Regions from separate parts of the Streptomyces sp. NPDC092370 genome, predicted to be linked through region 2. Evidence: riboswitches for the same ligand, from Rfam matches in the RefSeq annotation. Region 2 holds a riboswitch; each other region holds the start of a gene.
The links. Region 2 has a riboswitch for cyclic di-AMP ahead of ACIQHQ_RS33240 (M23 family metallopeptidase). Riboswitches for the same ligand answer to the same signal wherever they lie in the genome.
Positions count from the first base shown of each region.

Region 1: it holds a riboswitch for cyclic di-AMP, as region 2 does, so the genes downstream of both, ACIQHQ_RS13590 (transglycosylase family protein) here and ACIQHQ_RS33240 (M23 family metallopeptidase) in region 2, are expected to answer to the same signal.
Region 3: it holds a riboswitch for cyclic di-AMP, as region 2 does, so the genes downstream of both, ACIQHQ_RS16905 (M23 family metallopeptidase) here and ACIQHQ_RS33240 (M23 family metallopeptidase) in region 2, are expected to answer to the same signal.
Region 4: it holds a riboswitch for cyclic di-AMP, as region 2 does, so the genes downstream of both, ACIQHQ_RS24250 (transglycosylase SLT domain-containing protein) here and ACIQHQ_RS33240 (M23 family metallopeptidase) in region 2, are expected to answer to the same signal.

Region 1 is NZ_JBIVQO010000003.1:514,688-521,678, forward strand. Features, by position in the region: gene ACIQHQ_RS13575 (nucleoside triphosphate pyrophosphohydrolase) at 1-672, shown strand, start outside; gene ACIQHQ_RS13580 (cytochrome P450) at 731-2,029, shown strand; gene ACIQHQ_RS13585 (transglycosylase family protein) at 2,151-3,122, shown strand; cyclic di-AMP (ydaO/yuaA leader) riboswitch at 3,351-3,517, shown strand; gene ACIQHQ_RS13590 (transglycosylase family protein) at 3,522-4,226, shown strand; gene eno (phosphopyruvate hydratase) at 4,489-5,769, shown strand; gene ACIQHQ_RS13600 (septum formation initiator family protein) at 5,872-6,348, shown strand; gene ACIQHQ_RS13605 (DUF501 domain-containing protein) at 6,401-6,931, shown strand; gene ACIQHQ_RS13610 (exopolyphosphatase) at 6,928-6,991, shown strand, end outside.
Region 2 is NZ_JBIVQO010000015.1:56,629-63,619, forward strand. Features, by position in the region: gene ACIQHQ_RS33235 (GntR family transcriptional regulator) at 1-636, opposite strand, end outside; gene ACIQHQ_RS33240 (M23 family metallopeptidase) at 825-1,613, opposite strand; cyclic di-AMP (ydaO/yuaA leader) riboswitch at 1,626-1,790, opposite strand; gene ACIQHQ_RS33245 (M16 family metallopeptidase) at 1,983-3,371, opposite strand; gene ACIQHQ_RS33250 (M16 family metallopeptidase) at 3,368-4,738, opposite strand; gene ACIQHQ_RS33255 (DNA topoisomerase (ATP-hydrolyzing) subunit A) at 5,080-6,991, shown strand, end outside.
Region 3 is NZ_JBIVQO010000005.1:17,136-24,126, forward strand. Features, by position in the region: gene lhgO (L-2-hydroxyglutarate oxidase) at 40-1,245, shown strand; gene trmB (tRNA (guanosine(46)-N7)-methyltransferase TrmB) at 1,363-2,211, shown strand; gene ACIQHQ_RS16895 (PrsW family intramembrane metalloprotease) at 2,271-3,617, shown strand; partial or broken gene ACIQHQ_RS16900 (aldo/keto reductase) at 3,622-3,804, opposite strand; gene ACIQHQ_RS16905 (M23 family metallopeptidase) at 3,931-4,965, opposite strand; cyclic di-AMP (ydaO/yuaA leader) riboswitch at 4,977-5,133, opposite strand; tRNA gene ACIQHQ_RS16910 (tRNA-Met) at 5,433-5,506, opposite strand; gene ACIQHQ_RS16915 (dihydrofolate reductase family protein) at 6,324-6,991, opposite strand, start outside.
Region 4 is NZ_JBIVQO010000008.1:156,876-163,866, reverse strand. Features, by position in the region: partial or broken gene ACIQHQ_RS24265 (ABC transporter ATP-binding protein) at 1-512, opposite strand, end outside; gene ACIQHQ_RS24260 (outer membrane lipoprotein carrier protein LolA) at 553-1,803, opposite strand; gene ACIQHQ_RS24255 (polyprenyl synthetase family protein) at 2,036-3,046, opposite strand; cyclic di-AMP (ydaO/yuaA leader) riboswitch at 3,549-3,724, shown strand; gene ACIQHQ_RS24250 (transglycosylase SLT domain-containing protein) at 3,730-4,509, shown strand; gene ACIQHQ_RS24245 (HAD family hydrolase) at 4,473-5,321, opposite strand; gene ACIQHQ_RS24240 (GNAT family N-acetyltransferase) at 5,508-6,578, shown strand; gene ACIQHQ_RS24235 (glycosyltransferase) at 6,615-6,991, shown strand, end outside.

The DNA of each region.
Region 1 (6,991 bases), on a different contig from region 2:
GGCCGTATCGCCATGCCCGAGCTGGAGCTGCTGCCCGCTTCCTACGACCTCCCGGGCGCCCGGCTCCTCGACCTCGTCCAGGTCATGGACCGCATCCGCGTCGAGTGCCCCTGGTCCTCGCGGCAGACCCACGAGGGCCTGGCGAAGTACGGCATCGAGGAGGCGTACGAACTCGTCGAGGCGATCGAGGAGGGCGATCGCGACGAACTGCGCGAGGAGCTCGGTGACGTCCTCCTCCAGGTCGTCTTCCACGCCCGCATCGCCGAGGAGGGCCGCCCGGAGGACGGGGAGGAGCCCTTCTCCATCGACGACGTGGCCGGCGGCATCGTCGCCAAGCTGATCCACCGCCATCCGCACGTCTTCGGCGACGCGACGGCCACCACCCCCGAGGAGGTCAAGGAGCACTGGCTGCGCACCAAGGCGGTCGAGAAGCAGCGCGCCTCGGTCACGGAGGGCATTCCCCTCGGCCAGCCCGGTCTGGCCCTCGCCGCCAAACTGGCCTCCCGCGCCCGCACAGCGAACCTGGACATACCGCTCCCGCCCGTCGAGGGCATCGGCTACGAGCTCCTCGCCCTGGCCGTCCGCGCCGAGTCCGAGGGCGTGGACCCGGAGGCGGCCCTGAGGGCGGCGGCCCGCGCCTACCGCGACGCGATCAGGCAGGCCGAGGGCTGAACGGGAGGGAGCAGGGGAGCGGGACGGGAAGCGGCGGGAAGCCGGATACGGTCGACGCGTGACCGACCAGCCCCAGCCCCGCACCCCCACGACCGCGCCCGAGCTCTTCACCTGGGAGTTCGCGAGCAACCCCTACCCCGCCTACGCCTGGCTCCGCGAGCACAGTCCCGTCCACAAGACGCGGCTTCCCAGCGGCGTGGAGGCCTGGCTGGTCACGCGGTACGCCGACGCCAAGCAGACCCTCGCCGACCACCGGCTCTCCAAGAACCCGGCGCATCACGACGAACCGGCGCACGCCAAGGGCAAGACCGGAATCCCCGGGGAGCGCAAGGCCGAGCTGATGACGCATCTGCTGAACATCGACCCGCCGGACCACACCCGGCTGCGGCGACTGGTGTCCAAGGCGTTCACGCCCCGCCGGGTCGCCGAGTTCGCGCCACGGGTGCAGGAGCTCACGGACACCCTCATCGACGGGTTCGCGCGGAAGGGGTCCGCCGACCTGATCCACGAGTTCGCCTTCCCGCTGCCCATCTACGCCATCTGCGACCTGCTCGGCGTCCCGCGTGAGGACCAGGACGACTTCCGAGACTGGGCGGGCATGATGATCCGTCACCAGGGCGGTCCCAGGGGTGGCGTGGCGCGGTCGGTGAAGAAGATGCGCGGCTACCTCGCCGACCTCATCCACCGCAAGCGGGAGGCGCTGCCCGCCGAGCCCGCCCCCGGCGAGGACCTCATCTCCGGTCTCATCCGCGCCTCCGACCACGGTGAGCACCTCACCGAGAACGAGGCGGCGGCCATGGCCTTCATCCTGCTGTTCGCCGGTTTCGAGACAACCGTGAACCTGATCGGCAACGGCACCTACGCCCTGCTCACCCACCCCGAGCAGCGCGCCCGGCTCCAGGCGTCCCTCGCCGCCGGGGAGAGCGGGCTCCTGGAGACCGGCGTCGAGGAACTCCTGCGCTACGACGGCCCCGTCGAGCTCGCCACCTGGCGGTTCGCCACGCAGCCCCTCACCCTCGGCGGGCAGCACATCGACGCGGGCGACCCGGTCCTGGTCGTCCTGGCCGCCGCGGACCGGGACCCGGAGCGGTTCGCCGACCCGGACGTGCTGGACCTGTCCCGCCGCGACAACCAGCACCTCGGTTACGGCCACGGCATCCACTACTGCCTGGGCGCCCCGCTCGCCCGCCTGGAGGGCCAGACCGCCCTCGCCACCCTCCTCACCCGCCTCCCGGACCTCCGCCTCGCGGCGGACCCGGCCGAGCTGCGGTGGCGCGGCGGCCTCATCATGCGCGGGCTGCGCACCCTGCCGGTGGAGTTCGCAGCGGTTGAACATGACGAAACATCAGAGCTGTGATCTTCACGTGATCTACGCGGCATTAACTTGTGACAAGTGATCTCCTGCCGATACGTTCACCCATCAACGCGGCCGGGATGCCGGACGCGTCGGTCACCGCTGTCGTGTGAAAGGTCTCCGTATGCTCTCCGGGAACGGTCGGCACCGTCGCCCCCGCCAGGCTCCGGCGCTCCTCGTGGCGGCCGGAGTGACCGGCTCCGCCATCGCGATCCCACTCCTCGGGGCCTCCGGTGCCAGCGCGGCCGACGGCACGACCTGGGATCGGGTCGCGGACTGCGAGACCGGCGGCGCGTGGAGCCAGAACGACGGCAACGGCTACTACGGCGGCCTGCAGTTGTCCCAGGAGGACTGGGAGAACTACGGCGGCCTCGACTACGCCGCGAGCGCCGACCTGGCCAGTCGCTCCCAGCAGATATCCGTGGCCGAGAGAATCCTCGCCGACCAGGGGGTCGGCGCGTGGCGTACCTGCGGCCTGCTCTCCGGCCTCCCGCAGGACAAGGGGGCGGAAGCGTCCGACTCGTCCGCATCATCCGGCGAGGTGGACTCGTCCGGTTTGCTCGGCGGCTCCGAGCCGTCCCCTTCTTCGGAGCCTTCCTCAAGCCCTTCGTCGTCGCCTGACGGGCGGTCGACCCAGGAGGATGAAACCCCTAAGTCGGACAAGTCATCTGATTCCGCACCTCAGGAGCGGGGGCGGGAGCAGGATCAGAAGTCCGGCAGTTCCCCCTCCGCCGCCCCCGGGGGTGACGAGTCCGGCAACTCACGCCAGGGCGGCGACTCTTCGGCCCTGACGGACACCGGCTCCGGCCGCCACCGAGGCCCCAGTGCCGAGGAGGACTCCGCGTCCGCGAACGGCAGCGAGGGCTCGTCCTCGGGCCGCCACGCCTCGCGCGGCGACGACGCCTCCCGGGGCTCGTCCGAGGGCTCCTACATCGTCGGCGTGGGCGACAGCCTCTGGTCCATCGCCGACTCCCTTGACGTCGACGGCGGATGGAACTCCCTCTACGACGGGAACGAGCAGACCGTCGGTGGCGACCCGAACCTCATCCTCCCCGGTCAGACGCTCACGACAGGGGTCGAAGCGGACGAGAGGTAGCCGTTCGGGCAGTGCGGAAACGAGGGCCGAAGTCGTCCCGAAAGCGGGTGAGTTCACGTCACGTTTCGCACCGAATGTCCCGTATAAGGCCCGTGAGAGATAGATCTCAGAAGCCCTGATCGTCTTTGAAATTCCGTGGATCGCGTGTCTACGGTCGTGACTGCTCGTCACCGCGAGCCCCGGCTGCCGCAACGCCGAATCCTGCCAGCGGCCGTACGGGAACAGTCGTCGCGTCAAGCGCCGTAGGCAGGAGCGGGGGACCCAAGGTAAGTGCCCGACCGGCCGGTTGTGCCGGAAGGGCTTGGGGTGAAGCCGTGTCCCGGGAGGGGCGCGGCCGGGCAACTCAACCGGCCCGAACCCGACAGCTCACCTCGCAGGCGTCGGTGAGGGGATCTCTCCATGCTGTTTTCCGGTAAGGGCACGCACCGCCGTCCGTCCAAGGCCGCTCGCGCCATCGCCATCGCCGGTGTCACCGGTGCCGCCGTCGCCGCCCCGCTGATGGCGGCCGGTAACGCCTCCGCCGCCACCGCCTCGGAGTGGGACGCCGTCGCCCAGTGCGAGTCCGGCGGCAACTGGTCCATCAACACCGGCAACGGCTACTACGGCGGTCTGCAGTTCTCCGCCTCCACCTGGTCCGGCTACGGCGGCACCAAGTACGCCTCCACCGCGGACCAGGCCACGAAGGCCCAGCAGATCGAGATCGCCGAGAAGGTCCTCGCGGGCCAGGGCAAGGGCGCCTGGCCGGTCTGCGGCAAGGGCCTGTCGAGCGCCGGCTACACCGGCGGCGGTTCCTCCAGCGACTCCGGCAGCTCCTCGCAGCAGAGCCAGCAGAGCCAGCAGAGCACCGAGACCCGCCAGACCGAGCAGCAGCCGGCCTCCCGCTCCGACGAGCGCCCGGCCGCCAAGAAGACCGTCACCACCCCGACCGGCAAGAAGGTCAAGAAGGGTGACGGCGAGTACAAGGTCGTCAAGGGCGACACCCTGAGCTCGATCGCCACGGCGGAGAAGGTCAAGGGCGGCTGGGAGAAGCTCTACCAGCTGAACAAGGACATCGTCGAGGACGCCAACCTCATCTACCCGGGCCAGCAGCTGCACCTGAAGTAAGCAGCGGCCGGCCGGACCCGCCCAGGGTCCTCGTGCTCCCCGCCCCGGTGCGTCATCCCCCGTACGCGCCGGGGCGGGGTTTTTTCGGCAACCGGCTTTGTTCCGTTCGGAAACAATTTACTCTCGGTTCTGTCCATGGGGTGGGCGACCCGGTGGCCGATCGCCCGGAGCCGGTTAGGCTCGTGTCGCGAGCCACCACGGGCCCGCACCTCGCCGGGTCCACGGGGCCCGCGTCCCGCGTCACATGAAGAAGGAGATGCTCGTGCCGTCCATCGACGTCGTCGTAGCCCGGGAAATCCTGGACTCCCGAGGCAACCCCACGGTCGAGGTCGAGGTCGGCCTCGACGACGGCAGCACCGGCCGTGCCGCCGTCCCGTCCGGCGCCTCCACGGGCGCCTTCGAGGCCATCGAGCTCCGCGACGGCGACTCGAACCGCTACCTCGGCAAGGGTGTGGAGAAGGCCGTCCTCGCGGTCATCGAGCAGATCGGCCCGGAGCTGGTCGGCTACGACGCCACCGAGCAGCGCCTGATCGACCAGGCGATGTTCGACCTGGACGCCACCGACAACAAGGGCTCGCTCGGCGCCAACGCCATCCTCGGCGTCTCGCTCGCCGTCGCCCACGCCGCCTCCGAGGCCAGCGACCTGCCGCTGTTCCGCTACCTGGGCGGCCCCAACGCGCACCTGCTGCCGGTGCCGATGATGAACATCCTGAACGGCGGCTCGCACGCCGACTCCAACGTGGACATCCAGGAGTTCATGATCGCCCCGATCGGCGCGGAGTCCTTCTCCGAGGCCCTGCGCTGGGGCGCCGAGGTCTACCACACGCTGAAGAAGGTCCTGAAGAGCAAGGGCCTGGCCACCGGCCTCGGCGACGAGGGCGGCTTCGCCCCGAACCTCGGCTCCAACCGCGAGGCCCTCGACCTCATCCTCGAGGCCGTCAAGGAAGCCGGCTACACCCCCGGCGAGCAGATCGCCCTGGCGCTCGACGTCGCCGCCTCCGAGTTCTACAAGGACGGCGTTTACACCTTCGAGGGCAAGGAGCGCTCGGCGGCCGAGATGACCGAGTACTACGCGGAGCTCGTCGACGCGTACCCGCTCGTCTCCATCGAGGACCCGCTGTTCGAGGACGACTGGGAGGGCTGGAAGACCATCACCGACAAGCTCGGTGACAAGGTCCAGCTCGTCGGCGACGACCTGTTCGTCACCAACCCCGAGCGCCTGGCCCGCGGCATCGAGGAGGGCGCCGCCAACGCCCTGCTGGTCAAGGTCAACCAGATCGGCTCGCTGACCGAGACCCTGGACGCCGTCGAGCTGGCCCAGCGCAACGGCTTCAAGTGCATGATGTCCCACCGCTCCGGCGAGACCGAGGACGTCACCATCGCCGACCTGGCCGTCGCCACCAACTGCGGCCAGATCAAGACCGGTGCCCCGGCCCGCTCCGAGCGCGTCGCCAAGTACAACCAGCTGCTGCGCATCGAGGAGATCCTCGACGACGCCGCGGTGTACGCCGGCCGCAGCGCCTTCCCGCGCTTCAAGGGCTGACCCCGGCCACACGAGGCAGCGTCGTACGTACGTCCCCGTACTCGGTCCCGTACCGTGTCCGGGGACGTACGCGCGTAGGACGGTGGAGCGGGAGGCGGACAGATGGCCGTGAAGGACCGGGACCGGTTCTCCACCGCGACCAGGATCCGGCTGCTCGGTGAGCAGACCGCGGCCCGGGTCTACCGCTCCCAGACCAAGCGCCAGGCCCGCCGCTCACGCCTGACCGGCCGGGCGGCGCTGCTCGCCCTGGTGATGTGCTCGCTGATCGTGGCCCTGGCCTACCCGATGCGCGAGTACGTCTCGCAGCGCGCCGAGATCGACGACCTCCGGCGCGAACAGCGGCAGGCCCGCGAGCGCGTCGAACGGCTGCGTGACCTGAAGGCGCGCTGGCAGGACGACGCCTACGCCGAGCAGCAGATCCGGCAGCGGTTGCACTACGTCATGCCGGGGGAGACGGGCTTCATCGTCGTGGACCCGCACGCGGCGAAGCAGTCGCGCACCGACCTGGGGGCGGCCGACCGCCCCTGGTACTCGAACGTCTGGGACGGGGTCGACAAGGCCGACGCCTCCGACCGGTGACCCGGCCCCAGTCAGTGACCTGAACCCAGAGAAAGACAGCCTGAAGACAGTCATGGAAACGCCCCCGCCGACCACCCCGCGCACCGAGCCCACCGACGCGGACGTCGAGGCCTTCAAGCAGCAGCTCGGCCGGCCCCCGCGCGGTCTGCGCGCGATCGCGCACCGCTGCCCGTGCGGACAGCCGGACGTCGTCGAGACGGCCCCGCGGCTGCCGGACGGGACACCGTTCCCCACGTTGTACTACCTGACGTGCCCGCGCGCCGCCTCGGCGATCGGCACGCTGGAGGCCAACGGCGTGATGAAGGAGATGACCGAGCGGCTGGCCTCCGACCCGGAGCTGGCGGCTGCGTACCGCGCCGCGCACGAGGACTACATCCGCCGGCGCGACGAGATCGAGGAACTGAAGAACTTCCCGAGCGCGGGCGGCATGCCGGACCGGGTGAAGTGCCTGCACGTTCTGGTGGGCCACTCGCTGGCCGCGGGCCCCGGAGTGAACCCGCTCGGGGACGAGGCCATCGCGATGCTGCCTCAGTGGTGGCGCAAGGGGCCGTGCGTGACCACCGCCGAGGCGGACGCCCAGTGACCCGGGTCGCCGCCGTGGACTGCGGGACGAACTCCATCCGGCTCCTGGTCGCCGAGGCTG
Region 2 (6,991 bases):
CTCCCCGGCGGAGACGAGGCGCAGGCGGTGGGCGCCCGTCGCGCGCTCGGTGTGCAGCGCCGTGACCGCCCGCGCGCGCTCGGCGTCCCCACGCGCCACCGCGTCCACGATCGCGCCGTGCTCGGTCCAGGACTCCACGGGGCTGAGCGGCGCCTCCACCGCGTACATCCATGCGATCTTGTGGCGGAGCTGGGTGAGCATCGAGGTCAGCGCGGGACTGCCGGAGGCCTGGGCGAGCGTCTCGTGAAACCAGCCGCCCAGGGAGCGCAGGTCGTCGCTGGTGCCCCGGCGGGCCCGCTCCTGGCCCAGCCGGACCAGCCCGCGCAGGACCTTCAGATGCGCCTCGGTGCGGCGCTGGGCGGCCCGGGCCGCGCCGAGCGGTTCCAGCAACATGCGCATCTCCAGCAGGTCGGCGGCCTCCTGCTCGGTGGGCTCGGCCACGCACGCGCCCGCGTGCCGACGGGTCACCACGAAGCCCTCGGCCTCCAGGGTGCGCAGCGCCTCGCGGACGGGGACCCGCGAGACGCCGTAGCGGCGCGCGAGGAGTTCTTCGGTGAGCCGGCTGCCGCGCGCGTGGACACCCGCGACGATGTCGTCCCGGATGGCCGTGCACACCGAGTGCGCGGGAATACGCATGCCCGACCTCCGCTTAATCCCCGTGAAACGCCGGCGACCGGCGCGTGTTCCGTGACTCTATTGCAATGAGCCGGAATTTCCGACGGCAGGCGGGAATCCATGGATATTTTTTGGACAGCCCGCCGCCGTGAACGCCGAAAGCCCCGGCTCGGGGAGCCGGGGCTTCGGGGACGGCGACGAGGTGTCGGTCAGACGTTCACGCCGTGCGAGCGGAGGTAGGCGACCGGGTCGATGTCCGAGCCGTACTCCGGGCTCGTGCGGGCCTCGAAGTGCAGGTGCGGGCCGGTGACGTTGCCGGTCGCGCCGGACAGGCCGATCTGCTGGCCGGGGGTGACCTGCTGGCCCACCGAGACGCCGATGGAGGACAGGTGGCCGTACTGGGTGTACGTCCCGTCGGTCATCTTGATCACGATCTGGTTGCCGTAGGAGCCGCCCCAGCCGGCCTCGACGACGGTGCCCGCGCCGACCGCGTGGACGGAGGTGCCGGTGGCGGCATGGAAGTCGACACCGGTGTGGCTGCCGGAGGACCACAGGCCGCTGCTGGTCTTGTAGCCGGTGGAGACGTACGAGCCGGAGATCGGGGACACGTAGGTGTTGAGACGCTTGCGCTCGGCCTCGCGGGCGGCGCGTTCCTTGGCCTCACGGGCCTTCTCGGCCGCTTCCTTGGCCTTCTTGGCGGCCTCCGCGGCCCGCTCGCGGGCGGCCTCCTCGGCCTTCTGCTTGGCGGCGGCCTCGTCGGCGGCCTGCTGCTGCGCGATGGCCTGGGCGTCGATCTGCTGGGCCACGGTGTCGCCCATGGTGACGACCGGGGTGAGGCCCGTCTGCTCGGCGGTGGGCTCGGTGGCGAAGGCCGCGGGGGCCGCCACGGTGCCGATCACGCCGGTGGTGGCGAGGGCCGCGACGCCCGCCGCGCGGGCGGTGCCGCGCTGGATCCTGCTGGGACGACGGTGCTTGCCGGCGGCGCGAGTGAACGCCATGGAATGGCTGGTCCTTTCCTTCCCTCTCGCCTACCGGGTTAGCTGACGGGTTCGGAGCAGGAAGGTCTCCTACGGACTCCCTCGCGACTCGCGCGGGCGCCCGATTCACCCCAGGGACTGCGATGGGTCCCCGGCTCCCCTGGCTCGCGCCGTACGGGGACTCGGCGATGACTGTCCGGTGCCGCGGGTGCGGCGCACTGCCTGACGAACAGCCCGGATGACGCTAAACGGCGCCACTTTCAATTCCCAAACGAATCCCGGTGTTTGTAGCGCATCCCACAGGGCAGACGGGCAACCTCCGTATCAATTCGGGCATAAAGGGGCCCTGGCGCCTTGGAAGGCGGCCAGGGCCCCTGCGCGCGCGTGCCGCTACTCGGCGGCGACGACGGTGACTTCGCCGATGCCGAGGGCCTCCACCGGCGCCTTGATCTGCGTCGCGTCACCGACGAGGACCGTCACCAGACGGTCCACCGGGAACGCGCTCACGGCCGCCGCCGTGGCCTCCACGGTGCCCGTGGCGGCGAGCTGCCGGTACAAGGTGGCCTGGTAGTCGTCGGGCAGGTGCTGCTCGACCTGGTCGGCCAGCGTGCTCGCGACCGCCGCCGCCGTCTCGTACTTCAGCGGCGCCACGCCGACCAGGTTCTGCACGGCGACGTCCCGCTCGGCGTCGGTCAGACCTTCGGCGGCGAGGGTGCGCAGCACCGTCCAGAGGTCCTCCAGGGCGGGGCCGGTGTTGGGTGTGTCCACGGAACCGCTGATGGCGAGCATCGCGGCACCCGTGCCGTCCGGGGCGGACCTGAGGACCTGGCCGAACGCCCGCACGCCGTAGGTGTAGCCCTTCTCCTCGCGCAGGACGCGGTCCAGGCGGGAGGTGAGGGTACCGCCGAGGCAGTAGGTGCCGAGCACCTGCGCGGGCCACACGCGGTCGTGCCGGTCCGGGCCGATCCGGCCGATCAGCAGCTGCGTCTGGACGGCACCCGGGCGGTCCACGATGACGACCCGGCCTGTGTCGTCGGCGGTCACCGGCGGCACGGGGCGCGGCTCGGCCGAGGAGCCCGTCCAGGCGCCCAGGGTGTCCCCGAGCAAGGCGTCGAGGTCGATGCCGGTGAGGTCGCCGACCACCACCGCGGTGGCCGTGGCGGGGCGGACGTGCTTCTCGTAGAAGCCGCGTACGGCCGCGGAATCGATCGTGGCGACCGTCTCCTCGGTGCCCTGCCGGGGCCGCGACATTCGCGAGCCCGCCGGGAACAGCTCCTTGGAGAGTTCCTTGGCGGCGCGGCGGGAGGGGTTGGCCAGCTCGTGGGGGATCTCGTCGAGGCGGTTGCGGACCAGCCGCTCCACCTCGCTGTCGGCGAACGCGGGCGCCCTGAGGGCGTCGGCGATCAGGCCCAGCCCCTTGGCGAGCCGGGAGGCCGGCACCTCCAGGCTGAGCCGGACGCCGGGGTGGTCGGCATGCGCGTCGAGGGTGGCGCCGGCGCGCTCCAGCTCGGCGGCGAACTCCTCGGCGGAGTGCTTGTCGGTGCCCTCGGAGAAGGCCCGGGCCATGATCGTGGCCACACCGTCGAGGCCGGACGGCTCGGCGTCCAGGGGGGCGTCCAGCAGCACCTCCACGGCGACGACCTGCTGGCCGGGGCGGTGACAGCGCAGCACCGTCAGGCCGTTGTCGAGCGTGCCCCGCTCGGGTGCCGGGAAGGCCCAGGGCCGGGCCTCGCCCGCCTGCGGCCGGGGGTGGAAGTCCATCGTGGCGAGCTCGGTCACTTGGCCGCCTCCTCGTTCTCGTCGGTGGCCGCGGCTGCGGTGTCCTCGGCGTCGTCGGTCTCGTCGGCGACGGGCTCGTAGACGAGCACCGCGCGGTTGTCGGGCCGCAGGCGGGCCTTGGCGACCTCCTGGACCTCCTCCGCCGTGATCTCCAGCACGCGATGGACGCCGGTCAGGGCGAGCTGCGGGTCGCCGAACAGCACGGCGTACCGGCACAGTTCGTCGGCTCGGCCCGCGACCGTGCCGAGCCGGTCCAGCCATTCGCGCTCCAGCTGGGCCTGGGCGCGCTCCATCTCCTCGGCGGTGGGGCCCTCCTCGGCGAACCGGGCGAGCTCCTCGTCGATGGCGGTCTCGATGACCGGAACCTCCACGTCACCGGACGTCTTCACGTCCAGCCACCCCAGGGAGGGCGCCCCGGCGAGCCGCAGCAGGCCGAAGCCGGCCGCCACGGCCGTACGGTCGCGCCGCACGAGCCGGTTGTAGAGGCGGGAGGACTCACCGCCGCCGAGGACGGTGAGGGCGAGGTCGGCAGCGTCACACGCGCGCGTGCCGTCGTGCGGCAGCCGGTAGGCGGCCATCAGCGCGCGCGCCGGGACCTCCTCCTCGACGACCTCGCGCAGCTGCTCGCCGATGGTCTCCGGCAGCGACCCGTCGCGCGGGGCGGGCTTGCCGTCGTGACCGGGGATGGAGCCGAAGTACTTCTCGACCCAGGCGAGGGTCTGCTCCGGGTCGATGTCGCCGACGACGGAGAGCACGGCGTTGTTCGGCGCGTAGTAGGTGCGGAAGAACGCGCGCGCGTCCTCCAGGGTCGCCGCGTCCAGGTCGGCCATCGAGCCGATCGGGGTGTGGTGGTAGGGGTGGCCCTCCGGGTAGGCGAGGGCGGTCAGCTTCTCGAAGGCCGTGCCGTAGGGAACGTTGTCGTAGCGCTGGCGGCGCTCGTTCTTGACGACGTCCCGCTGGTTCTCCATCGACTCGTCGTCGAGCGCGGCCAGCAGGGAGCCCATGCGGTCGGCCTCCAGCCACAGCGCGAGTTCCAGCTGGTGGGCGGGCATGGTCTCGAAGTAGTTGGTCCGCTCGAAGCTGGTCGTGCCGTTCAGCGAGCCGCCCGCGCCCTGGACCAGCTCGAAGTGGCCGTTGCCCTTGACCTGGGCGGACCCCTGGAACATCAAGTGCTCGAAAAGGTGAGCCAGGCCGGTACGCCCCTTGACTTCGTGGCGTGAGCCGACGTCGTACCAGAGGCACACCGCCGCGACCGGGGTCAGGTGATCCTCGGAGAGCACCACGCGCAGGCCGTTGGCCAGGCGGTGCTCGGTCGCTGTCAGGCCTCCGGAGCCTGCCTGGGCTGTGGCCGTGTGACCCATGGGCATGTACGTCCCTTCGATCGAAGAGCGGTTGTTCAGACCGCGGATTCCTGCCGGTCCTGCCACTGTATGCAAGCGCGCGAAGCCCTGGTGAAGTTCCCGGCGGCGACCTGGGGCCGGACAGCGCGAGAGGCGTCCTGGACCGGCCCCTGGTCCCGGTTGTCAGTGCGGCGGTCCACAATGGTCGGCGTCAGATCCGGATCGCAGCAGCATGAGCGAGCCGCAGGGGCGGCCGGTGACGAGAGGGCGAGCGCGCGCAGGCCCGACGGGCTGAGTACGGTCGACGTCGCGTCACCGACATGAACGCCCCATAGGCGAGCGACCAGTAACAGGAGGAGCCGGCAGCGATGGCCCGCCGCAGCACGAAGACCCCGCCGCCCGACGACTCGTACGAGGAGCGGATCCTCGACATCGACGTCGTCGACGAGATGCAGGGCTCCTTCCTCGAGTACGCGTACTCGGTGATCTACTCCCGCGCCCTGCCGGACGCACGCGACGGCCTCAAGCCGGTGCACCGCCGCATCGTCTACCAGATGAGCGAGATGGGGCTGCGTCCCGAGCGCGGATACGTCAAGTGCGCTCGTGTCGTCGGCGAGGTGATGGGCAAGCTGCACCCGCACGGCGACGCGTCGATCTACGACGCCCTCGTGCGCATGGCCCAGCCCTTCTCGATGCGGGTCCCCCTGGTCGACGGCCACGGCAACTTCGGCTCGCTGGGCAACGACGACCCGCCGGCCGCCATGCGGTACACCGAGTGCCGGATGGCCGAGGCGACGAGCCTGATGACGGAGTCGATCGACGAGGACACCGTCGACTTCAACCCCAACTACGACGGCCAGGAGCAGGAACCGGTTGCCCTGCCGGCCGCCTTCCCCAACCTGCTGGTCAACGGAGCCTCGGGCATCGCGGTCGGCATGGCCACGAACATGGCGCCGCACAACCTGCGCGAGGTCATCGCCGCCGCCCGCCACCTGATCAGGTATCCGAACGCGGATCTCGACGCCCTGATGAAGCACGTCCCGGGCCCCGACCTGCCCACCGGCGGCCGCATCGTCGGTCTGTCCGGGATCCGGGACGCCTACGAGTCCGGCCGCGGCACGTTCAAGATCCGGGCGACGGTGTCGGTGGAGCCGGTGACGGCCCGGCGCAAGGGCCTCGTCGTCACGGAGCTGCCCTTCACGGTCGGCCCCGAGAAGGTCATCGCCAAGATCAAGGACCTGGTCGGTTCGAAGAAGCTCCAGGGCATCGCCGACGTCAAGGACCTCACCGACCGCGCGCACGGCCTGCGTCTGGTCATCGAGATCAAGAACGGCTTCGTGCCGGAGGCGGTCCTGGAGCAGCTCTACAAGCTGACGCCGATGGAAGAGTCCTTCGGCATCAACAACGTGGCCCTGGTCGACGGCCAGCCGCTCACGCTGGGGCTGAAGGAGCTCCTGGAGGTCTACCTCGACCACCGCTTCAACGTGGTGCGGCGGCGCTCGGAGTTCCGTCGCGGCAAGAAGCGTGACCGGCTGCACCTGGTCGAGGGTCTGCTGACGGCCCTGCTGGACATCGACGAGGTCATCCGTCTGATCCGCTCCAGCGAGAACTCCGCGCAGGCCAAGCAGCGCCTGATGGAGCAGTTCTCGCTGAGCGAGGTGCAGACGCAGTACATCCTCGACACGCCGCTGCGCCGTCTGACCAAGTACGACCGCATCGAGCTGGAGTCGGAGAAGGACCGCCTCAACGCGGAGATCGAGGAGCTCACCCGGATCCTCGACTCGGACACGGAGCTGCGCAAGCTGGTCTCCTCCGAACTGGCCACGGTGGCCAAGAAGTTCGGCACCGACCGGCGCACGCTCCTGCTGGAGTCGGGCGGCGCCCCGGTCGCGACCGTGCCGCTCCAGGTGGCCGACGACCCGTGCCGGGTGCTGCTGTCCTCCACGGGTCTGCTGGCCCGCACGGCGAACGGCGAGCCGTTCGCGGAGGACGCCGGCGCCAAGCGCGTGAAGCACGACGTGATCGTCTCGGCGGTGCCGGCCACCGCCCGCGGTGAGGTGGGTGTGGTCACCTCTGCGGGCCGGCTGCTCCGGCTGAACGTGATCGACCTGCCCCAGCTCCCGGAGACCCCGGCGGCGCCGAACCTCGCGGGGGGCGCGCCGCTGGCGGAGTTCGTCTCCCTGGAGGACGACGAGACGGTGGTCTGCCTGACCACGCTCGACGAGTCTTCGCCGGGCTTGGCGCTCGGTACGGCGCAGGGCGTCGTCAAGCGCGTGGTGC
Region 3 (6,991 bases), on a different contig from region 2:
AGGCATTGTCAGTGGCGCAGTGCACTATCGAGGCGGGAGGTGGTGGGCGTGCGGACCGGATACGACTGTGACGTGCTGGTGATCGGTGGCGGAATCGTCGGTCTGTCGACGGCGTACGCGATCACACGCGCCGCACCGGGCACACGTGTCACCGTCCTGGAGAAGGAGCCGGGCCCGGCCCGCCATCAGACCGGCCGCAACAGCGGCGTCATCCACAGCGGCGTCTATTACCGCCCAGGTTCCCTCAAGGCGCGCTACGCGGTGCGGGGCGCGGCGGAGATGGTCAAGTTCTGCGCCGAGTACGGCATCCCCCACGCGGTCACCGGCAAGCTGATCGTCGCCACCGACCGCGCGGAGCTGCCCCGCCTGCACGCGCTGGTGCAGCGCGGCCGGGAGAACGGGATCCCGGTGCGGGAGCTGGGCGCCTCCCAGATCGCGGAATACGAGCCGGAGGTGCGCGGCCTCGCCGCGATACACGTGGGCACGACGGGCATCTGCGACTTCGTCGCGGTCGCCCGACAGCTGGCCCACGGCTCGGGTGCGGAGATCCGCTACGGCACGCGAGTCGTGCGCGTGGACCGGCGCCCCGAGCGGGGGGTCGCCGTGCTGACGGCCGCGGGGGACGTCGTACGCGGGCGGGTCCTGGTGAACTGCGCGGGCCTGCAGTGCGACGAGATCGCCCGGCTCACCGGGGACGACCCGGACATGCGGATCGTGCCGTTCCGTGGTGAGTACTACGAGCTGGCCCGGCCGGAGCTGGTGCGGGGCCTGGTCTATCCCGTGCCCGACCCGGCGTTCCCGTTCCTCGGGGTGCATCTCACGCGCGGAATCGACGGGGGCGTCCATGTCGGGCCCAACGCGGTCCCGGCGCTGGCCCGCGAGGGGTACGGATGGGGCACGGTGCGTCTGCGCGAACTGGGCTCGACCCTGGCCTGGCCCGGCTCCTGGCAGATCGCCCGCCGGCACTGGCGGTACGGGACGGGTGAGCTGCGGCGGTCCCTGTCCAAGGCGGCGTTCACGGACGCGGTGGGCAGGCTGCTGCCCGCGGTGGCCGAGGGCGATCTGGTGCCGACAGCGGCGGGTGTGCGCGCCCAGGCGGTCCTCCGCGACGGAACCCTGGTCGACGACTTCCTGATCCGCGAGGGCCCTCGCGCGGTGCACGTCCTGAACGCGCCGTCGCCCGCGGCCACGGCGTCCCTGCCGATCGGCCGGGAGGTGGCACGGAGGGCACTGGCCGCGCTGTGAGCTCTCCGGACGCCCGGCGACCCCGCCGAGCCCGGTCGCTCCCGCACCCCGGCGGCAGACGCAGGCACCCCCACCGGCGGGTACGCACCGCACCACCGCCGTAAAATCGAGGGCACTGTGTCTGACTCCGTGAACCCCCCCGAAGACCCGCACCCGCACGCGCACGCCCACCCGCAGGCGCCCGGGGACTCCGTCCGGCGTACCCGGGCCAAGGGAGAGCCGCGCTTCCCCTACGGGCCCAAGGCCGATCCCGCCGGGTCGCACTTCGAGCGGCGCATCCGGAGTTTCCAGCCGCGGCGCAGCCGCGTCACCGCCGGCCAGGCGGACGCGCTGCAGCGCCTGTGGCCCAAGTGGGGCCTCGACATCGACGGCCGGGCCCTCGACCTGCCCGAGCTGTTCGGCAACGACAACCCCGTCGTCCTGGAGATCGGCTTCGGCATGGGCGAGGCCACCGCCCAGATGGCCGCCGCCGACCCCGCCACGAACATCCTCGCCGTCGACGTCCACACCCCCGGCCAGGGCAACCTGCTCAACCTCGCCGACCGCAACGGCCTGTCCAACATCCGGGTCGGCAACGGCGACGCCATCATCCTCCTGCGCGAGATGCTCGCCCCGGCCTCCCTCGACGGTCTGCGCGTCTACTTCCCCGACCCCTGGCCCAAGAAGCGGCACCACAAGCGAAGGATCATCCAGCCCGACTTCCTCAGTCTCGCCGCCACCCGCCTCAGGCCCGGCGCGATCCTCCACTGCGCCACCGACTGGGAGCCGTATGCCGAACAGATGCTCGATGTCCTCACGGCACACCCCTACTTCGAGAACACGCAGGCCGACGGTGGCTTCGCGCCGCGCCCCGACTTCCGTCCGCTGACCCGTTTCGAGGGCCAGGGACTGGACAAGGGACATGTCGTGAACGACCTCCTCTTCCGTCGCGTACAGCACGTGAACCAGTCCCCCGCCGGCGCCTGACCACCCCTGGCACCTCTCCCGCCTGCGGACAGCGCCCATCCGTCGTTAGGGTCAATGCCGTGGCCACCAGCCCCCCACACCCGTCGTACCCCAGCGGTCCCACCGACGGCGCGCCCTTCGTCGGCTCAGGCACAGCCGGCTCCTCGCGGCCCGCCCACTGGTGGCAGCGCGCCTGGGTGCGCTACGGCGCGCTGAGCACGCTCCTCGCGATATCCGGCCTGGTCATCCTCGCCCTGGTCCGCGAGGAGACCGGCACGGAGGGGTTCCTGGTCGGGCTGGGGCTGGCCGTCCTCCCGGTGCCCCTGCTGATAGCCGCGTTCCGCTGGCTGGACCGGGTCGAGCCCGGCCCCTGGCGGAACCTGCTGTTCTGCTTCGCCTGGGGCGCCTGCGCGGCGGCGCTGATAGCGATCGTCGCCAACAGCTTCGCGACGAGATGGATAGCGACGGCGACGGCGGACCCGTCCAGCGCTGACACCCTGGGTGCGACGGTGATAGCGCCGGTGGTCGAGGAGTCGGCCAAGGCGGCGGCCGTCCTGCTGGTCTTCCTCTTCCGTCGCCGCGACTTCACCGGCATCGTCGACGGCGTCGTCATAGCCGGAGTGACCGCCACCGGCTTCGCGTTCACGGAGAACATCCTCTACCTGGGCACCGCCTTCGGCACCGACCAGCTCACCGGCGGCACCGGCATCGCGTCCGTCACGGCGGCGACCTTCTTCGTGCGCATCATCATGTCGCCGTTCGCGCACCCGCTGTTCACGGTCCTCACCGGCATCGGCTTCGGCATCTCCGCCATCTCGGCGGAGCGCCGGCGTCTGCGCCGCGTCGCCTTCCCGCTGTCCGGGCTGCTGCTCGCGATGGGCATGCACGCGATGTGGAACGGCTCGTCGGCGTTCGGCGAGTACGGGTTCTTCGCCGTGTACGCGGCGTTCATGGTGCCCATCTTCGGGCTGCTGACGTGGCTGGTGATCTGGACCCGGCAGCGGGAGCTGAAGACCGTGCGGGCGGAGCTGCCCGCCTACGCCGTGGCCGGCTGGCTGACCCCCGCCGAGCCGTTCGCGCTCGGCTCGATGCGGGCCCGGCGGATCGCCCGCCAGTACGCCCGCCGGCACGCGGGCAGGGCGGCGGCCCGGGAGGTGGCGCGGTACGAGGCGTACGCGACATCGCTGGCATTCCTGCGGCACCGGGCCCGGCGGGGCGGCACCGGCTCCGGCTTCGCCGTGCGGGAGGGGGAGCTGCTCGGCGAGTTGTGGCGGCGCCGGGAGGTGGCCCGCCCGGCACTGGACCACGCGGCCCGGATCACGGCCCCTCCGGTTCCGGTGGTGGCCCCGCCCTGGCCGGTGTACGGCGTGCACGGCTACGGCCACCAGCCGGCGCCCTACCCCGCGTACAACCCGTACCGTTTCTGAGGGCTCAGGCCGAGGCCTGAGTGAGCCGATCGAGCTGGGCCTGCGAGAAGGTCGGCTCTCCGACGCCGGCCAGTGCGGCCGGCTGCTCCACCGTCCGTGCGGAGGCGATCGGCGCTGCCACGGTCGGCCGGGCGGCGAGGCGGGCGAGGGCCGGCGCGGCCACGGGGACGTCCTGCTCAGCGGCAACGACCGCAGGGGAACCTCGTTCCACCAGGGATGCGAAGCTCCCGCCAACACCGCGCCGGAAAACCGGCGGCCCTGACGTCGAGGGGTCGTCGTCAGGGCCGCCGGTGCTGCAACGGATCTGTGCGGCTTACGGGTTCAGTCCCTTGCCCCGCAGCCACGCCATCGGGTCGATGCCGCTCGCGGATCCACCGGAGTGGACCTCCAGGTGGAGGTGCGCCCCGGTGACGTTGCCGGTGGCGCCCACGCGGCCGATGACGTCGCCGGTGCTGACCTTCTGGCCGACGCTGACGCCGATGGACGACTGGTGCGCGTACCAGATCTCGGTGCCGTCATCGAGGGTGAGGACGGTCTTGTAGCCGTACGAGCCGTTCCAGCCCGCCTCGGTGATGGTGCCGCTGTGCACCGCCTTGATCGGCGTGCCCGTGGGGGCGGCGAAGTCGAGGCCGGTGTGGTAGCCGGAGGACCAGTAGGCACCGGCCTGGCCGAAGCTGGAGGTGATGGTGTACGAGGAGGTCGGCAGCGTGTACTGCTTGGCGAGGGCGGCGAGCCGCTCGGCCTCGGCCTTCTTCTCGGCCTCCTCCTCCGCCTTCTTCTTGGCTTCGGCGGCCTTGGCCTTGGCTTCCTTCTCCGCCTTGGCGACGGCTTCCGCCGCTGCCTTCTCGGCGGCGGCTGCTGCGTCCTGGGCGGCCTTGGTCTCGATCTGGTCCTGCTGGAGCTCGACCTGCGCCATGATCCGGGCGCGCAGCGCCTCGCCGGCGCCCGCACCGGAGGTGCCCTGCTCGGGTTCCGCCGTGGCGGTGCCGAGGCTGCTGAGCGGGGTGGCGGAACCTTCGGGGGTGTCGTCGTCCGAGATGAGGGAACCCACCGAGGGCAGGTCCGGCACGGAGATGGACACCGGGGGCTTGCCGGTCTGGGCGCTGGCCATGCCGCCGGCACCCACGGCTGCTATGACACCGACGCCGAGGACGGTGGAACTGCGGGCGAGACCTCCGCCGCGCTGCTTGGTGACGCGGTGCCGGCCACGGACGGGACGGATGGACTCCTCGGTGGGGTTCCACTCCTGGAACGGGCCCTCGTCGGTGCGCTGACCGCCGTAGCCGAAGGTGTCGGTGTCGCGCTTCGGCGCGAACGGGGCCGCGGGGGCAGGCCGGTTGGACGCCACGTGGGCGTGCTCCTTTCCTTCCTTCTCGCCTACCGGGTTAGCTGACGGGTTCGGAGCAGGAAGGTCTCCTACGCGCGTATACCCGCCGTGCTTCCACGGTGGCATCCGCGCGATTCACCCCAAGTGGTGGTTCCCCGGTTCCCTTTCGGGATTCGGCGCGTGCGCACGGAGCCGCCTTCTGTGACGGCTGGGACGACCGCGCTGCGTTATCGAACGTTAATGGAGGCGCGAGGGGTATTCCAGCGATTCCACTTGATCATTAACCTTTTTCACGCGGACTTACCTGCCATGACCGGCTTAAATCGGACGAGTTGACCGCATCACAAGTGACTGACGAGTTTTGACGGTGCGTCAGTTGTTATGCGCGGTGGGACGGTTCGCTCACCGACCGTAAGGGACGTCGGCGGTGTGACGAGGAAATGCACCGAGGGCCGGAACCCTTTCGGATTCCGGCCCTCGGCCTTCAGTAGCGGGGACAGGATTTGAACCTGCGACCTCTGGGTTATGAGCCCAGCGAGCTACCGAGCTGCTCCACCCCGCGCCGTTGTGACTCCAGTGTACGCCATCCGCGGGACGGTTCGCGCACACCCACCGCTCAGCCGCCCAAGGTGCCCGCGTGGGTGAGGGTTTCCCGGGCGGTGAACGGGTCGTCGGACCCGGCCGGCCGGGTCCGTACGGCCGGCTTGTGAGCGGCGGGGACGGGCCGGCCGATCCGTTCCCGCCGGGCGTGTGCCGCACGGTCTCGGCGGCCCGGGCCCAGACCGACCCGGCCCAGCCGGCCCGCGATGCACCCTCTCCCCGGTGTGCGGCGCGGCGTGGCCGACCAGGCGTCCATGATCTGCCGGCCTTCTCGGCGTGCCGCCGCTCGGCGGTGACGGCGAACAGCGGGGCCCGTGTGCGGCGGCCAGGGCGTCCTCGCGCTCCGCGGCGCAGCCCCGGCCCTCCGCGTCGCCGGCCGGACAGACGACGGTCTCGTACGCCCCCGGCCCGGTGCCGGTACGAGCCGTACGCGCTGTCCCGCATTGTGAGGTACGCCTCACCGCCGGGGCTGCCGCCCGGCGGTGAGGTGCTCGCGCACGGCATTCGGCCGAGCCCGGCCGACGAGGACACCGGGTGCGCGAAGGGGGTGTCGGGGGGGGAGGGCCGGGCCCATGGTGCGGGCGACCGGGCCGTCGGACCGGCGGGAGGGGACGAGGAGGGCGAGTGCGATGAGCGGCGGCTGGAAGAACAGTGCTGCCGTCCTTCGTCTGCGCGCCGGCCTGATGGCCGCCGCCTCCGCGCCGTCGTCCCGACCCTGGAGGCGGCGCGACCCGGACGGCGGTGCGGACGGGGGATGTGTCGGGCCGATCGGCCCGCACTCAGCCCGGGAGGTGGCGGTTCGGGGCCTTGGCCCGCTCTTCGTGCTCCGGCAGGACGACGACCTGCGCTCCGGCGGCCGAGAGAAGGCCGCTGCCGTCGGCGTCGGCGACGAAGGTGTCCGGCTCCCGCCAGGCCGTGACGACCCGCCGTACGCCCGCGTCGAGGATCAGCCGGGCGCAGGGTGCGGGGCGGGAGGCGCGGCGGGCACAGGGCTCCAGGCTGCTGTACACCGTCGCGCCGGGGAGGCGCGGATCGGCCGGGTCGAGCTTCGCCAGGGCCGCCTCCTCGGCGTGCACGACCGGGTCGCCGGCCTCGCGGGAGTGGCCGCGGGCCAGTTCCGTGCCGTCGGCGGCGACCACCACCGCCCCCACGCTGAACGCCGTGTCCGAGGGCGGGCAGCGACCGGCCAGTTCGCAGGCGAGGGCCAGCCAGTGGTGGTCGGCCGCGGCGGGCAGCGGGCCGGTGCCCGGGGCCGTCGGCTCGTAGCGCATGAGGACGACGTCCTCGATCCGCCGTGACTCCAGCAGCCGGAGGCGGCCGCCCTGGTAGCCGCCGGGGCCGAAGAGGCGGGGCGCCCGGGGGTCGCCCACGAAGAGCGGGGCGAGGACCAGTTGGAGTTCGTCGGCGAGGCCCTGGGTGAGGAGCTGGGTGTGGATCAGGCCACCGC
Region 4 (6,991 bases), on a different contig from region 2:
CGGAGCAGCGCGGCGGCAAGGCCCAGGCGCTGTTTCATGCCCAGGGAGTACGCCTTGGCCTTCTTGGACCCGGCGGCCGTCAAACCCACCCGGTCCAGGGCCGAGGCGACCCGGGCCGAGCGGGTGCGTGGGCTGGCGGCCGGGTCGGCGCTGTCGTAGCGGATCAGGTTGTCGCGGCCGGAGAGGAAGCCGTAGAGGGCCGGTCCCTCGATGAGGGCGCCGACGTGCGGCAGCACGGCGCGGGTGGCCCGGGGCATGGGCTGCCCCAGGACCCGGGCCGTGCCGGAGGTGGGCTCGACGAGGCCCATCAGCATGCGGATGGTGGTGGTCTTGCCGGAGCCGTTGGGGCCGAGGAAGCCGAAGACGCTGCCCGCCGGGACGGTCAGGTCGAGACCGTCGACGGCGAGCTGTCCGCCGCGGTAGCGCTTGGTGAGCGCGTGGGTGGCGATGACCGGTTCGCCGGTCTCGGCCCGCGCCTCTTCCTCCGGTTCCGTGGCGGACGGTTCGCCCATCGGCTTCCTCGTTCTCTCGACGTCCCGTACGCCTACGGGCCTACTTCCCGGCGTCGGCCGCCTTCACGAGCGCGTCCTTGGTGACCAGGCCCGCGTAGACCTTGCCGTCGTCGGTGATGAGGGCGTTGACCAGGCGGGTCGAGAAGACCGTGCCCGAGCCGAACTTCCCGTGGACCTTGTCGCCGAGCGAGTCCATGAAGCCGCCGAGGTCGCCGCCGGCCTTGCCCGAGGGCACGCCCTCGCCGCCGGTGTCGAAGGTGGCTATGGCGGTCCAGCCCTCGCCGATGGTCTTCATGCCGTCGTGGCCGCCGAGGACCTTGCCGGCCCCGGGGGCGTGCCCCGGTGCCTCACCCAGGTCGAAGGGCTTGCCCGGCGCCTCGCGCGGCGTCCGACCCGAGGCCTTGCCGGAGTCCTTCTCCTCGGTGACCTTCGCGCCCTTGGGAGGGGTGAAGTCGAAGGTCGAGGCGGCCGGCTTGGCGAAGCTGACCTTCGTGAAACCCGCGTCGACGACGGCGGCGCCGCCGCTCGCCGGGGTGAGCGTGAACTTCAGCGGCATGCCGGTCCGCGCGTCCACCGCCACGGTGATCGCGCCGACCGTCGAGCCGGACTGCTTCGGCTCGACGACCAGCTTGTAAGCGTCGCGGCCGGCGACCTGGGCGGTGCCGTCCACGGTGACGGACGTCGTGTCGTCGACCGCCTTCAGGGCCTCCTCGGCGAAGTCCTTCGGCAGGGCCGGCGGCCGCTGGTCCTTCCCGCGCTCCGGGCTCTCGGAGGCGGTGCCGTGGTAGACCTCGTTGGACTTGCTGTCGTAGCCCCAGACGTCCTTGCCGTTGTGGATGACGCTGTACTCGGCGGCGTTCTCCAGCAGCGACAGCTTCTGCCGGTCCGGGCCGTCGGCCGCCACGCGCAGGGTGTGCGTGCCGGAGGCCAGTTCGGTGAGCTTGGCGGTCGGGTCGGCGGAGGAGCCGCCCTCGCCCTGGCCCGCGGCACCGGACAGCAGGCCGGACTCCAGGCCGCCGAGGTTCGGCAGGCCGAGGTCGGTGCTGATCTTCACCGTGCCGGACAGCTGCTCGACGTCGGACTTGGCGATTTTCTCGATGAGTTGCCGAGCGGTGATCTTCGGGAGGTCGGGGTCGCCGGAGTCGGCGAGTGCGGGGACCAGGCCGATCGTCGCGGCCGCCACCCCGATCACCGTGACCGGGACGATGTACCGCGCGGCTGTGCGCCGCCCGGAGCGCTGCTCGTCGGCCTGCCCGGCGGTCGTGCTGTCGTCGGATGCGTACGGTGCCATGTGTGCCCTACCTCCGTGATCGGCGGCGGCTGTCCGTGTCGTGCACGCACTCGTCCCTGAGCCGCCATTCTCACCCGAACAGGTGAGGAGTGGTGTTTTCCGTGGTGTCCATCTGACCAAATCGGCCAGGGAGATACGTCAGACCCCGGACTCAACTCCGTGTACTGCTCGGGTATGACACGGGCGGGTGTCTTCTCCCCCGACCCGTAGGGGTCGGGGAGAAGAGGAGGCCCTAGCCGGCCCGGTGCACCACCGCGTCGCACAGCTCCAGGAGCGCCGTCTTCGCTGCGCACTCCTTCAGGGGCGCCAGCGCCGAACGGGCGTCCTGGGCGTAGCGCACGGTGTCCCGCCGGGCCTGCTCCAGCGCCGGGTGGGCCCGCAGCAGGCGCAGGGCCTCGGCGTGCCGTTCGTCGTCGGTGAGGTCGGAGTCCAGCAGCTCACACAGGGCGATGTCCTCGGCGAGTCCGAGGCGGGCCGCCCGCTCGCGCAGCCGCAGCACCGGCAGGGTGGGGATGCCCTCGCGCAGGTCGGTGCCGGGGGTCTTGCCGGACTCGTGGGAGTCGGAGGCGATGTCCAGGACGTCGTCCGCGAGCTGGAAGGCGACGCCGAGCCGCTCGCCGTACTGGGTCAGCACGTGCACGACCGTCTCGTCGGCGCCGGACATCATCGCGCCGAAGCGGCACGAGACGGCGACCAGCGAGCCGGTCTTGCCGCCCAGGACGTCCAGGTAGTGCTCGATGGGGTCGCGGCCGTCCTGCGGTCCGGCCGTCTCCAGGATCTGGCCGGTCACCAGGCGCTCGAACGCCTCGGCCTGCACCCGCACGGCCTCCGGGCCGAGGTCGGCCAGGATGTGCGAGGCGCGGGCGAAGAGGAAGTCGCCGGTGAGGACCGCGACGGAGTTGCCCCAGCGGGTGTTGGCGCTCGCGACGCCCCGGCGCACGGCGGCCTCGTCCATGACGTCGTCGTGGTACAGCGTGGCCAGGTGGGTCAGCTCCACGACGACGGCCGACGGCACGATCCCGGGTGCGTGCCGGTCACCGAACTGGGCGGAGAGCATCACGAGCAGCGGACGGAACCGCTTGCCGCCGGCCCGCACCAGGTGCTGGGCGGCCTCCGTGATGAAGGGCACCTCACTCTTGGTGGCCTCGAGCAAGCCTTCCTCGACAGCCGTCAGTCCGGCCTGGACATCGGCTTCCAGAGCCTGGTCCCGCACGCTCAGCCCGAACGGCCCGACGTCGGTCACGAGGGGTCTCCTGTCTGCTGTGTCTGCCGGTGATTACGCGGTTTGTCGATAGGTCGCTGTCCTCACTCGAGTCAGCGTATCCGGTCACGTTTCGATCACCGCCAGCGCCCATGGTTACAGGCCGGGTGGTATCCGATCACGCCCGCTATGTTTTCGATCAACCCATAAGAACAGATATTTATCGACTTACCCAGGGGTACCGAAGTATGCACGATTTGCCGCTTTAGGTAAGTGAATTCCCCTTGGTGGAAATCGCCCCGCCGACTTGTGATCAGTGAGTTGAATCACTTCTTCCGCTTTTCTCTCCCGCCCTCGCACCGACCCGTACCCCCTTCCCCCGAAAGCCAGTTGACCCTTGGCTCCCGCAAAGGATCAAGCGGCCCAAACACCCCCGACCAAGGTCATCCGCGTGATATGTGACCAAGGCGCTTGTTCCCGACATGTGCTCTCGCATACGTTCCCGGCCTGTCCGGCGGACGCCTAATCCTGCCGCCGCCCGGACTCCCCACAGGAACCGACTCACTCACGCAGGGCAGGAGCGGGGGACCCAGGTAAGTCGCCGGTCCGCACAGCGGCACGGCTCGGGGTGAAGCCGCGCACGGCACACAGCGCCGTACGCGGCCGGGCACCTCCCGGCCCGAACCCGACAGCTCACCTCGCAGGCGCCGGAGAGGAATATCGCCATGCCCGGACGAGGCAAGCACCGTCGCCCCAGAATCAACCCGCTGACCCGAGGCTTCATCGCCGCCGGCACCGGCGGAGCCGCACTCACCCTCCCGCTCCTCGGCGCCACACACGCGAGCGCCGCCGAGCCCCAGAGCACACCCGCCGCCGTACAGTCCGTGCCGCGGGCGGTCCAGCCCGCCAAGTCCCTCACGTACACCGTGACCAAGGGCGACTCGCTCGCCCGCATCGCGGACACGTACGACGTCTCGGGCGGCTGGAAACAGCTCTACAAGGACAACCGCGCCGCCGTCGGCGACAACCCGAAGCTGATCCACCCGGGTCTGAAGCTGAAGGTGAAGACCACCAAGGCGCACGCCGCGAAGAAGACCGCGACCCCGTCGTCCGCCCCGGCCAAGCCGGCCGCGAAGCCCGCCACGGGCGTCGCCCAGGCCACCCAGGCGTCCGCGAAGACCTACGCGAACAACCTCGACGGCTGGATCCGCGAAGCGCTGGACATCATGGCGCAGAAGGGGATCCCCGGGTCCTACGACGGCATCCACCGCAACATCATGCGCGAGTCGTCGGGCAACCCGCTGGCGATCAACAACTGGGACTCGAACGCCGCCGCGGGCACCCCGTCCAAGGGTCTGCTCCAGGTCATCGACCCGACCTTCGCCGCGTACCACGTCCCCGGCACCCCCTTCGACCCGTTCGACCCGGTCGCCAACATCACCGCGGCCTGCAACTACGCGGCCGACCGCTACGGCTCGATCGACAACGTCAACGGCCCGTACTGAGCGGTCCCGCCCAGCAGTCGCTCGAGGACGACGGCGACGCCGTCGTCCTCGTTCGACAGGGTGACCTCGTCGGCCACGGCCTTGAGTTCGGGATGGGCGTTGGCCATCGCGACACCGTGGCCGGCCCAGTCGAACATCGGGATGTCGTTGGGCATGTCGCCGAAGGCGATGGTGTCCGCCGGCCGCAGCCCCAGATGCTCGGCGGCCAGCGCCAGGCCCGTCGCCTTGGTGATCCCGCACGGCTGGAGTTCCACCGTGCCGGGCCCCGACATCGTCACCGTCGCCAGTGAGCCGATCACCGAGCGGGCCGTCGCCGCCAGTTCGTCGTCCGACAGGTGCGGATGGCGCAGCAACACCTTGCTGATGGGCTCACCCCACAGGTCGTCGCGCCGGTCGACCCGTACCGCGGGCAGGGTCGGGTGCGGCATGAGATAACCCGGCTCGATCAGCGTGAGCCCGTCGACCCCGTCCTGGTCGACCGCCGCGTACACCTGCCCCACCTCCGCCTCGATCTTGCCGAGGGCGGTCTCGGCCAGTTCCCGGTCCAGGGTGATGGACCACAGCAGCCGGTCCGCGCCGGCGTCGTACACCTGCGCGCCCTGCCCGCACACCGCGAGTCCCCTGCATCCGAGGTCGTCCAGGAGCGGCCGCACTCTCGGCGCCGGCCGGCCCGTCACCACGAGGTGCTGGGCACCGGCGTCCGCCACCCGCGCGAGCACGGCGAGGGACCGGTCGGAGAGGGTGTCGTCGCCGCGCAGCAGCGTCCCGTCCAGATCGGTGGCGATGAGTGAATGTGCGAGGGGTGCGGCCATGATCAGAGAATACGGACAACGCGCCCCCTCGTTTCATCGCCCGACGGACGCCGATTGCCCGGTTGAAGGCCTCTGCACCGGTTGGCAACAACATGCTCCGCTACCTACCGGAGAGGCCGCATCGAGCGGTACCTTCCATGTGTCCAGGGGGGACTTGATCGGGGGGTCAGGTTGAGCAGTGGGCGCATTCGCGTGGCTGGGCCCGGGGAGCTCGATGAAGGGGAGAGGGAGCGCTGGCGTGCGCTGCGCGCGGTCTCCGAGGCACCGCGCAACCCCTTCATGGAACCGGAGTTCACCGAAGCCGTCGGCCGGGTCAGGCCGCGGGCCCGGGTCGCCGTGGTGTACGAGGGGCCGGAGCCGGCCGGCTTCCTGCCCTATGAGCGGGGCCCGTTGGGGCAGGGCCGGGCGATCGGTCTCGGCGTCTCGGACGCGCAGGGCGCGATTCTGCGGCCGGGGCTGAACCTGGAGACGGGCGAACTGCTGAGGGCCTGTTCGGTGTCGAGCTTCGCCTTCGACAATCTGGAGGCCGAACAGCGGCTGTTCGTCCGGTACGCGGCCGCGGAGCACGCCACCTACGTCATCGACGTGGAGAAGGGCTACGAGACGTACGAGTCGGTGCTGCGCGCGCAGTCGCCGAAGTTCCTGAAGACCACGCTGGCCAAGGAGCGCAAGCTGGGCCGACAGGCCGGTGAGCTGCGGTTCGTGTTCGACGAACGCGACCCTGCCGCGCTGCGCACCCTCATGGGGTGGAAGTCGGCGCAGTACCGCAGGACCGGGCGCCGGGACCGGTTCGCCCAGGAGTGGATCATCCGGCTCGTCGGGCAGCTGGCCCGGACCCGGGCGCCGGAGTGCAGCGGCACCCTGTCCGTGCTGTACGCCGGTGAGCGGCCCGTCGCCGCGCACTTCGGGCTGCGCTCGGCCTCGGTACTGGCCTGCTGGTTCCCGGCCTACGACCCGGAGTTCGCGAAGTTCTCACCGGGTCTGGTGCTGCACCTGCGCATGGCGGAGGCGGCGGCCGCCGGTGGCGTCGGCATGCTCGACCTGGGCCGGGGCGCTGCCGAGTACAAGGACGCGCTGAAGACGGGCGAACTGCCCGTGTACGAGGGGGCGGTGACGCGGCCGGGGGCCGGCGCGGCACTGCACTGGCTGAGCCGCGAGCCGGCGCGCCGCGCGCACAGCTTCGTCCGCAGCCGGCCGCGGCTTGCCTCGTTGGCGGCGCGGACGCTGAAGGGCGCGGCCCGGCTGCGCCACACCTGAACGCAAGGCGTACCTGACACAAGGGGGGTGGGGCGCATGGCCCGTTCGGCGCGTGCGCAGGAGGAGATACGGCGGTTCCTGGACATCGGGGCGGTGCAGGTCGCCGAGCTGGACCTCGACGGGGACGAGGCGGTGCTCAGACCGGGCCCAGGGAGTCCGCCGGTGACGCACGGAGAGGTGTTCGTGCTGGTCAGAAGGAGCGGCCGACCCGTGGGCACGCTGCTCGGGCGGGTGCCGGAGGGGGCGGATCCGAAGGCCGTGCTGGCGGGGCGGGCACGGGCGGAGTGCGGGCCGGCCGTCTTCGGCGAGCCCGCGGAGCCCCCGTACACGAGTGTCGTCGTCGCGACGCGGGAGCGTGCCGGGCAGCTGGCGCGGGCGCTGGACTCGCTGCTGGCGCAGGACCATCCGCGGTT